2 regions of the Methylopila sp. 73B genome follow, and region 2 is predicted to be linked to the other one. Evidence: riboswitches for the same ligand, from Rfam matches in the RefSeq annotation. Region 2 holds a riboswitch; the other holds the start of a gene.
What was found. A riboswitch is a leader RNA that binds a small molecule or an ion and turns the genes downstream of it on or off. The one in region 2 is predicted to bind cobalamin.

Region 1: linked by a shared signal. The riboswitch ahead of bluB (5,6-dimethylbenzimidazole synthase) and the one ahead of K244_RS0111035 (TonB-dependent receptor) in region 2 are both predicted to bind cobalamin.

The regions. Positions count from the first base shown of each region.
Region 1 is NZ_JAFV01000001.1:3,074,239-3,078,691, forward strand. It holds gene K244_RS0114735 (hypothetical protein) at 20-520, shown strand; gene bluB (5,6-dimethylbenzimidazole synthase) at 533-1,240, opposite strand; cobalamin riboswitch at 1,315-1,499, opposite strand; gene K244_RS0114745 (heme-binding protein) at 1,636-2,358, opposite strand; gene denD (D-erythronate dehydrogenase) at 2,734-3,711, opposite strand; gene K244_RS0114755 (SDR family oxidoreductase) at 3,935-4,453, opposite strand, start outside.
Region 2 is NZ_JAFV01000001.1:2,274,250-2,278,702, reverse strand. It holds gene K244_RS0111045 (aspartate aminotransferase family protein) at 1-667, shown strand, start outside; gene K244_RS0111040 (Na/Pi cotransporter family protein) at 903-2,558, shown strand; cobalamin riboswitch at 2,639-2,839, shown strand; gene K244_RS0111035 (TonB-dependent receptor) at 2,958-4,453, shown strand, end outside.

The sequences.
Region 1 (4,453 bases), 800 kb from region 2:
GCCGCAGGAGACCCGAGCCATGATCTCAGCCCGCCTCTCGCCCGCCGTCGCGCTCTCCTTGCTCGCCTTCGGCCCGACCGCCGCATCGGCGCAGGACGCCCCCGAGGTCTGGAACTCCGGCTACCAGATGGGCGCGCACTGGGCGGCGGTCTCCACCAAGGGCGGCGACGTGCTCTCGTTCTCCTGCGGCGAGGGCGGCGGGCCCCATGTCCAAAAGGGCGCCTCGGCGCGCGTGGTGCTGGCCTCCATCAAGGGCCAGGCCGCGACGCGCCAGACAGTCGAGGCGCAGTTTGTCGCCGACGGCCTCGCGGTCGCCTTGCCCATGACCGCGTCGGAGGGCGAACTGACGCTTGGCCAAGGCGCCGACCCCGCCGCCCTGGCCAAGCTTGTTGGCGCTCTTCGGACCGCCAAGGCCGTGTCGGTCGCGATCGAGGGCGTCTCCACGTCCTTCGCATCGACAGGATCAAGCGAAGCGCTCGAAGGCGTCGCCGGCTGCGCCAAGGCGCAGGCGAAACCGTAACCGGCGGGGCCCTCACTCGGCCTGAGTGGGCCTCTCGCCCCAGCGCTCCTCGAACACCACGTCGTCGAGCGGCGACCGTCGCGCCCAACGCCGCGCCTCGAGCTCGGGCCGGACGAAGAGTTCATCGACGTAGCCCACGCAGAGATAGGCGACGACCACGGCGCGCTCCGGCACGCCGAGCAGAGGCTTCAGATCCTCCGGGTCGAAGATGCTGACCCAGCCGACCCCGACCCCCTCCGCCCGCGCCGCGAGCCACAGGTTCTGCACGGCGCAGACCGTGCTGTAGAGGTCGGTGTCGCGCTGGTGCGTGCGGCCGAGGACCTGCGGCCCGCCGCGGTCCCGGTCGCAGGTGACGCAGATGTTGAGCGGCGCGGTCAGGATGCCTTCGAGCTTCAGGCTGCGGTAATGATCGCCGCGCGCGCCCTCGAACCGTTCGGCGGCTTCCGCGTTGCGAAGCGTGAACGCCTCGTGGACGCGGCCGCGCGTCTGCGGATCGCGGATGAGGATGAAGTTCCAGGGCTGCATCAGCCCGACCGAGGGCGCGGCGTGGGCCGCGGCGAGGATGCGCCGCAAGACGTCGTCCGGCACCGGGCGCGCCGAAAACTCGTTCCGCACGTCGCGGCGGGTCTCGATGGCGCGGTAGACGGCGCCCCGCTCGGCTTCGGAGAACGCCCCCGCCGGCGCAAGGTCCGAGGTCTGGTCGCCCTGCGGCAGGGGCATCGGAGACGTCACGGCAAGCGACATCGCTTTCGCTCCTCTTCAGCGAATGCAACGCCCCTCCCGCCGTCCGCGCGGTCATGGCTCTGGCGTCCGGCCGGTCTTCTGGCTCGGGATCGTCCCGGGCGCGGCGCCTTCCCGGCCTTGTCGGCCAGTGGCGTCATGCCGTCCCGGTCCCCCTCACAGCGTCGGGCACGCCGCGGGTTCGCACCGCGTTTCCGATTCTCCCGCTCGCGCGGGCACCGAACGATGCGGATGCTAGCCGCCCGCGCCGCGACGGCCAAGCCGCCGATGGTCGTGGACCCAGCGCGCCGCACGTCGCGCGGCGCGCCTCACAGGGGCCTGTCGTGCGGCGGGCGGGAACAATCACCTGCGGCGCGACCCGCTCGTTGGCGGCGTCAGGATGCCGGGACAGTTACGCCTGCGGTGCCCCTATCGTTCGGGCAATGCGGATGTCCGTTCGTGTTGTCGAAGATCATCTTGTCGGCGACGTTGGTCGGCGTTCTCGCCAGCCTGTTCCGCGTGCGGAACGCTGTTGAATGATCGGCGCAGGCCGTGTCCCCCGACAGCCCGAGCCCGCCGACCGCGGTGTTGCCGCTGTAGAGACCAAGTCCGCCGCCGAAGGTGATCGTGCCGCCGACGCGCTTGCCGATCAGCGGGTCCTCCGGCGTTCCGAACTTGGCGTAGTCGCCGTCGTAGACGGCGTCCCCATCCAGCGGGTTGCCCGCCGCGAGACCGAAGAGGGGATTGCCGCCGCTCGGGCTGCCCTGCACCCAAGGGTACAGCATCGCCGTCGAGATCGGCGCACCGTCAAGGCTGAGGCCGTTCGCGGTGAACGCCTTGGCGGCGGCGATCTGACGGCTGAGCAGCCATTGGGATCCAACGGTCGGTCCTGAGTAGGCGACGGCGCACACCGTCCCGCTACGGTTCACCACGACCGCCCAGTAGTGGTTGTTCAAGCCGGTGGAATCGACTTCGTCGGCCTGGAGAAGCGCTGATCTCAGCGCCGCGTGAGTGACCGGGCAATCTTCGGCTTGAGCAGCGTCGACATGCGCGACGGCGGCAAAGCCAGCCACGGTCAGCGTGCACGCAAACGCGCGCCCCATTTTCTGCAAGTTCATGGCGTTTCCCCGGAAAGTGTCGTTGTTTGAAGAACTGCATTCGCAGTCGACGCGTCAGCAAAAGCACGTCAACGCACAGGGCCGACCGTGTCGACCGGGCATCTCAACTATTCACGCAACAATTCGGGGGATATTAATCAGCCAGATGGGTATCCAAACAAAGACCAACGGTGGAAGGGAAGCTCCGCCGGCTGCTTTTGTCAATCAAAATTGGTAGCGAAAGACAACCTACGTGCTTTTGAACTCGTCCGGATTGGATGGCGTTTGGGTCGGCTTCACGGCCCGCGGCCGACGGGCCGTGAGGCCGACGGTCGCCGCCAGAAGGGCGCGGCCTCGCTTTCGCAGAGTTGAAGTCCGCGCCCCAAGCGGAGCGGCTTACGCCACGAAGGACCCGCCGAGTTCGTCCTCGATGTGCGCGCGGACGATCGCCTCGAAGCTGTCGTCGGCCTTGAAGCCGAGCTCGGCGGCGCGCTTCGCCTCGAAGGCCTCCGGCCAGCCGGACACGATCTTCAGCACGGTCGCGTCGGGCTCCCGCTTGATGCGCGAGGCGACCGCGTCGCCGGCGACGGCCTTCAGGCCCTCGATCATCTGGCCGACCGTCACTTCGACGCCCGGCAGCGTGATGTTGCGGCGCGGGCCGACCGCGGCGCCGTCGATCTCGGCGGCGTGGATCAGGAACTGCACTGCGGCGCGGGGGCTCGCCAGCCAATGGCGCACGTCGTCGCCGACGGGGAGGATCGCCTCGATGCCGGACAGCGGCTCGCGGATGATGCCGGAGAAGAAGCCCGAAGCCGCCTTGTTGGGCGCGCCCGGCCGCACGACGATGGTGGGGAAACGCAGCCCAACGCCGTCCACGAAGCCCTTGCGGGTGTAGTCGGCGAGCATGAGCTCGCAGCATGCCTTCTGCGCGCCGTAGGAGGTCAGCGGCGTCAGGTGGAAATCGTCCGGGATGTACTCGGGGAACGGCGCGCCGAACACGGCGATCGACGAGGTGAAGACCAGGCGGGGGACGTAATTGGCGTGGCGGATGGCCTCCAGCAGGTAGCGGGTGCCGTCCATGTTGATGCGCCACCCCTTGTCGAAGTCGGCCTCGGCCTCGCCGGAGACGATCGCCGCGAGGTGGAAGATCACGTCGGGCTTGTCGGCTGTCAGCTGCGACGCGGTCGCCGGCTCGGAGAGATCGGCCGCCGAGACGTTGACCGGGAACGCCGCGCCTTCGGGGGCCTTGGGGACAACCACGTCGACGAGGTCGAGCCGCTCGATGGTCCGGCCGGCGAGAGCGCCCTTGGCGACGAGTTTTTCGGTAAGCTTGCGGCCGACCATGCCGGCGGCGCCGATGACGAGGATATGCATTGTGTCTGTCCTGCTTACTGGGCGGACCATCGAGAGCCCGTTTGGAAATCTCAATCAGAGCGACGAGGTTGGGCGTGCGGTGAGACGCCAACCTGCGGTCGGCTCCTCGGCGTGGGGGGTCTGACGTCAGGCGCCTGGACCTCCTCATGCTGGTGAGCCCGCGTCAGCGGGCGTCTCGAAGCACGCGCACCCTCTTCTAAAGTCTCATGCGCTAGCCGGCCACCTAGATCGCAAAGCCGCCGTCGACGAAATGGAGGTGGCCGGTGACGAAGCTGGACTCCTCGCTGGCGAGATAGACCGCGAGCGCGGCGACTTCCCGGCCCTCGCCGAGCCGGCCCATGGGTTGGCGGTCCACGAAGGCCTGCCGGACCTCGGCCAGCGGCTTGCCCGACGCCGCCGCCTGTTCGGTCATGCGCTGCTCGAGCGAGGGCGACTGCACCGTGCCCGGGCAGATGGCGTTGGCGCGCACGCCGGAGCGCACGAAGTCCGCGGCGACGCCCTTGGTGAGGCCGACCACCGCCGCCTTGCTGGCGTTGTAGACGTAGCGGTTGGGCACCGCCTTCGCGACGCCCGCGACCGAGGCGACGTTCACGATCGAGCCTCGCCCGCGCTCCAGCATGCCGGGCAGTACGGCGCGGATCGTCCGGTGCATGGAGCGCACGTTGACGTCGAAGGCGAGGTCCCAGTCGGCGTCCGTGCAGTCGAGGATCGAGCCGGCGTGGACGACGCCCGCGGCGTTGGC
Region 2 (4,453 bases):
CGAGCCGACGCGCGCGGTGCCCTACGTGGCGCCGCCCGGCTTCTGGGGCGAGGTGCGCGCGATCTGCGACCGCCACGGCGTGCTGCTGATCTTCGACGAGATCCCGACCGGGCTCGGCAAGACCGGCCGCATGTTCTCCTGCGAGCACGACGGCGTCGCGCCCGACATCCTGGTGACCGGCAAGGCGCTCGGGGGCGGCATCCTGCCAATCGCGGCGCTGATCGCCCGATCGGAGCTCGATGTCGCGCAGGATTGGGCTTTCGGCCATTACACCCACGAGAAGAACCCGGTCACAACGCGCGCCGCGCTGACGACGATCGAGATTATCGAGGACGAAGGGCTGGTCGAGAACGCCGCCGCCGTCGGCGCCTACGCGCTGGAGCGCCTGAAAGACATGAGCAGCCGCCGCGAGGTCATGGGCGACGTGCGGGGCAGGGGGCTTTTGCTGGGCGTCGAGATGGTGAAGACTGGCGGGTCCGACCCTGACGGGGCGCTTGCGGAGGACATCATGTACCGCGCGCTGGACCTCGGCCTGTCGTTCAAGACCACGATGGGCAACGTCATCACCCTGACGCCGCCGCTGACCCTGACGCGCGACGAGATGGCGCTCGCGCTCGACCGGCTGGAGACGGCGATCGACGGCGCGCTCGCCGAGAGGGGAGATTGAGCCGGGCCTTCCCCCCTCACCCTTGCGGGGAGGGGCCGGGGGTGGGGGTGGTTCCGGACACGTCGCCGACCCCCATGCCGCTCTGTGCCGACCCACGGCGTTCGGTTCTGGACCACCCCCACCCTTACCCTCCCCGCAAGGGGGAGGGGGCGGAGACGTCGGGCCGAGAACCGTGGAGCGCAGCGCGTCTGGGTTCCGGCTCAAGGCCGGGACACGCGCGCAGCGTCGCGACAGCATGAGCGCCACCCACGTCCTGATCGAACTGCTGGGCGAGGTCGCGCTTCTGCTCTGGGGCGTGCACGTGGTCAGCAGCGGCGTGCAGCGCGCCTTCGGCAGCGACCTGCGCCACATGCTGGGCGAGGCCCTGCGCAACCGCGGCCGCGCCTTCCTGGCCGGCGTCGGCGTCACGGCCCTGCTGCAGTCGTCGACCGCGACCGCCCTGATGATCGCCTCCTTCAGCGGGGCAGGGGCCGTGGAGCTCGCCCCGGCCCTCGCCATGATGCTGGGCGCGAACGTCGGCACCACGCTGATCGTGCAGGTCGCGTCCTTCGACGTGTCCTATGTCTTCCCGCTGCTGCTGTTCCTCGGCGTCGCAGTCTACCGCCGGGGGCGGTCCAGCCTCGTCCGCGACCTGGCGCAGACCGCGATCGGCCTCGGCCTGATGCTGCTCGCGCTGCATCTGCTGGTGGAGACCATGCGGCCGATCGAGGCTTCGGCCACGCTCCGGATGCTGCTCGGCGCGCTGACCGAGGAGCCGCTGATCACGGTGCTGCTGGCCGCCGCCTTGAGCTGGGCCGCGCACTCTTCGGTCGCGGCCATGCTGTTCGTGATGTCGCTCGCGGGCGCGGGCGTGATCTCGACCGAGGCGGCGCTCGCCATGGTGCTCGGCTGCAACCTCGGCAGCGCGCTCAACCCGCTGATCGACGCCATGGGCGGCGCGCCCGCGAAGCTTCGGGCGCCGCTCGGCAATCTCGCCAACCGCCTCGTCGGCTGCGCGCTGGCGCTGCCGTTCCTGGGCCCGATCGCACAAGCGCTGTCCGTCGTCGACGCCGATCCGGCGCGGCTCGCGGCGCTTGGCCATCTCGCCTTCAACCTCGCCACCGCCGCGCTGTTCATCGGCCTGCTGCCGCAGCTCGCGGCGCTTCTCAAGCGCGCGCTGCCCGACCGGCCGACGGAAGGCGATCCCGCCACGCCGCTGTACCTCGACGAGGCCGCGCTTTCGACGCCCTCGGTCGCGCTCGCCAACGCCGCGCGCGAGGTGCTGCATATGGCGGACGTGGTGGAGGGCATGCTGAAGGGCTCGCAGGGCGCCTTCGCCCATGACGACATCGGCCGCGTGCTCAACGTCAGCCGCACCGACGACGTGCTCGACACGCTCTACGACAAGATCCAGCTCTACATCGGGGCGATCGACCACGACCGGCTGAGCGACAAGGAGACCCAAAGGGTCTTCGCCACGCTCGCTCTCGCGATCAACCTCGAGCACATCGGCGACATCGTCGACAAGAACCTGATGGAGATGGCGGCGCAGCGCATCCGCGACAAACGCCTGCTGCCGCCGGCCGCGATCCAGCGCATCGACGCCATGCACGCGCGGCTGTGCGAGCACCTGCGCCTCGCGGTCGCGGTGTTCATGTCGGGCGACCACCAGGCCGCCCGGCGGCTGGTCGCAGAGAAGGAGCAGTTCCGCGAACTGGAGCGCGAGGCCACCGAACGCCATTTCGCCGAGATGCGGTCGGGCCGCGCCGACCAGATCGAGACCAGCGCGCTGCAGCTCGACATCACGCGCGACCTGAAGCGCATCGAGGCGCACATCGCAGCGACCGTCCACGGCCTGCTCGAGAGCGACGGCCAGCTTCGCGCGAGCCGGCTGGCGCCGGGGCGGTCCTGACCGGCGTCGCTCCTGTTGATGGGCGGGAGCTGAGGTCCCGAGTCGGCCGCAGCGCCAATTGACAGCCGCGACATGTCCGCCATAGCGTCCGCCGCGACGGTTCCCCTCGGGGATCAAAAGGGAACGCGGTGCGGGTCTAACGACCTCATGCCGCGGCAGCCCCCGCTACTGTAAACGGCGAGCGCTTCGTCACTCAGCCACTGGGCCTTCGGTCCCGGGAAGGCGACGACCAGCGCGGCGACCCGTGAGCCAGGAGACCTGCCGTCAGTCGTGTGGTCACACGCGAACGCGTCGGGCGGGGTGCACCGATGGTGGGCGAACCGTCGGCGCACGTGACGTGCGTTTGCGGCAAGACCTCGAGTTCGCGGTGACGTGCCACTCGTCCCGCTCGGGGTCTCCATGTCCAACCTGTTGTCCCGCCCACGGCGCGCCCACGCGGCCGCCGTCCTCGCCGTTTCCTCCGTCCTCGCCGCCTCAGCGGCCGCCCAGCAGGCGCCCGCCGACGACTCCACCGCGCTCGAAGAGATCTCGGTCACCGCGAACCGGGTCGAGGGCCCGGCCGCCGCGATCGGCAGCGCGGTCTCCTCGATCTCCGGCGAGGAACTGAAGCGCCGCCAGATCCGCGTCGTCTCCGACGTCCTGCGCGAACTCCCCGGCGTCGCCGTCAACCGCACCGGTCCGCTCGGCGCCCTGACCCAGGTCCGCATCCGCGGATCGGAGGGCAACCAGACGCTCGTCATCGTCGACGGGATCCGGATGAACGATCCGGGCACGAGCGCGGAGTTCGACTTCGCCAACCTGCTCAATCTCGAAGTCGAGCGCGTCGACGTGCTGCGGGGTCCACAGAGCGCGCTCTACGGCTCCGACGCGGTCGGCGGCGTGATCAACATCACGACCCGCAAGGGCGAGCCGGGACCGACGCGCTTCCGGGCGAACATCGAGGGCGGTTCGTTCGGCGCCCTCACCGGCACGGCCTCCGTGTCCGGCGGAACGCAAGCCTATGACTATCTCATCGCCGGCCAGGGCTATCGCACGAGCGGGATCTCGACCGCCAAACGCTTCGACGCCTTCGCGCCGACCTCCTCGCTCGACCGCGACGGCTACCAAAGCGGAACAGGCCTCGCCAAGGTCTCGGTTCGGCCAAATGAGCTCCTCGAGTTCACCGGCGTCGCCCGCTACACCGACTTCAAGGCCGATCGCGACGGCTTCGGAGCCGCCTCCGACGGATCGCCCTTTGCGGCCTCCGTCGACACTCGCGACACCGAAAAGGGCAAGCAGTTCTACGGCCGCGCGCAGATGACGGCGACGCTGCTCGACGGCGCCTGGGGCCATGTCGCGGGGCTGAGCTACACCAACTCCGACCGCCGCAGCTTCGACGGCGACGGTGCGAAGACCTTCGCGACCGTCGGCGAGATGACGCGGTTCGACTACCAGACGAACTACCGCTTCGCGACCGAAGCAGGGCTGCCGGCGAGCCACGTGGTGACCTTCGGCGCCGATCACACGCGCGACGCCGTAGACAGTTTCACGCAGTTTCCGTCTCAGCGCGCGCCCACCGTCAAGCAGCACATCGACAACGCGGGTCTCGTCGGACAGTACCAGCTCGGCCTGTTCGACAGCCTGTTCGTGACTGGCAGCATCCGACACGACTTCAACGACCGGTTCGAGGACGACACGACCTCTCGTCTGGCGAGCGCCTACACCTTCCAGCGCTCGAAGACCAAGATCCGGGCCTCCTACGGCACGGGCCTGAAGAACCCGACGACCTTCGAGCTGTTCGGCTTCGCCGACAACTTCGTCTCGAACGAGAACCTCACGCCGGAGAGGGCGCAGGGCTGGGACGTCGGCTTCGACCAGCCGTTCTGGAACGACCGCGTGGTCCTCGACGCGACCTA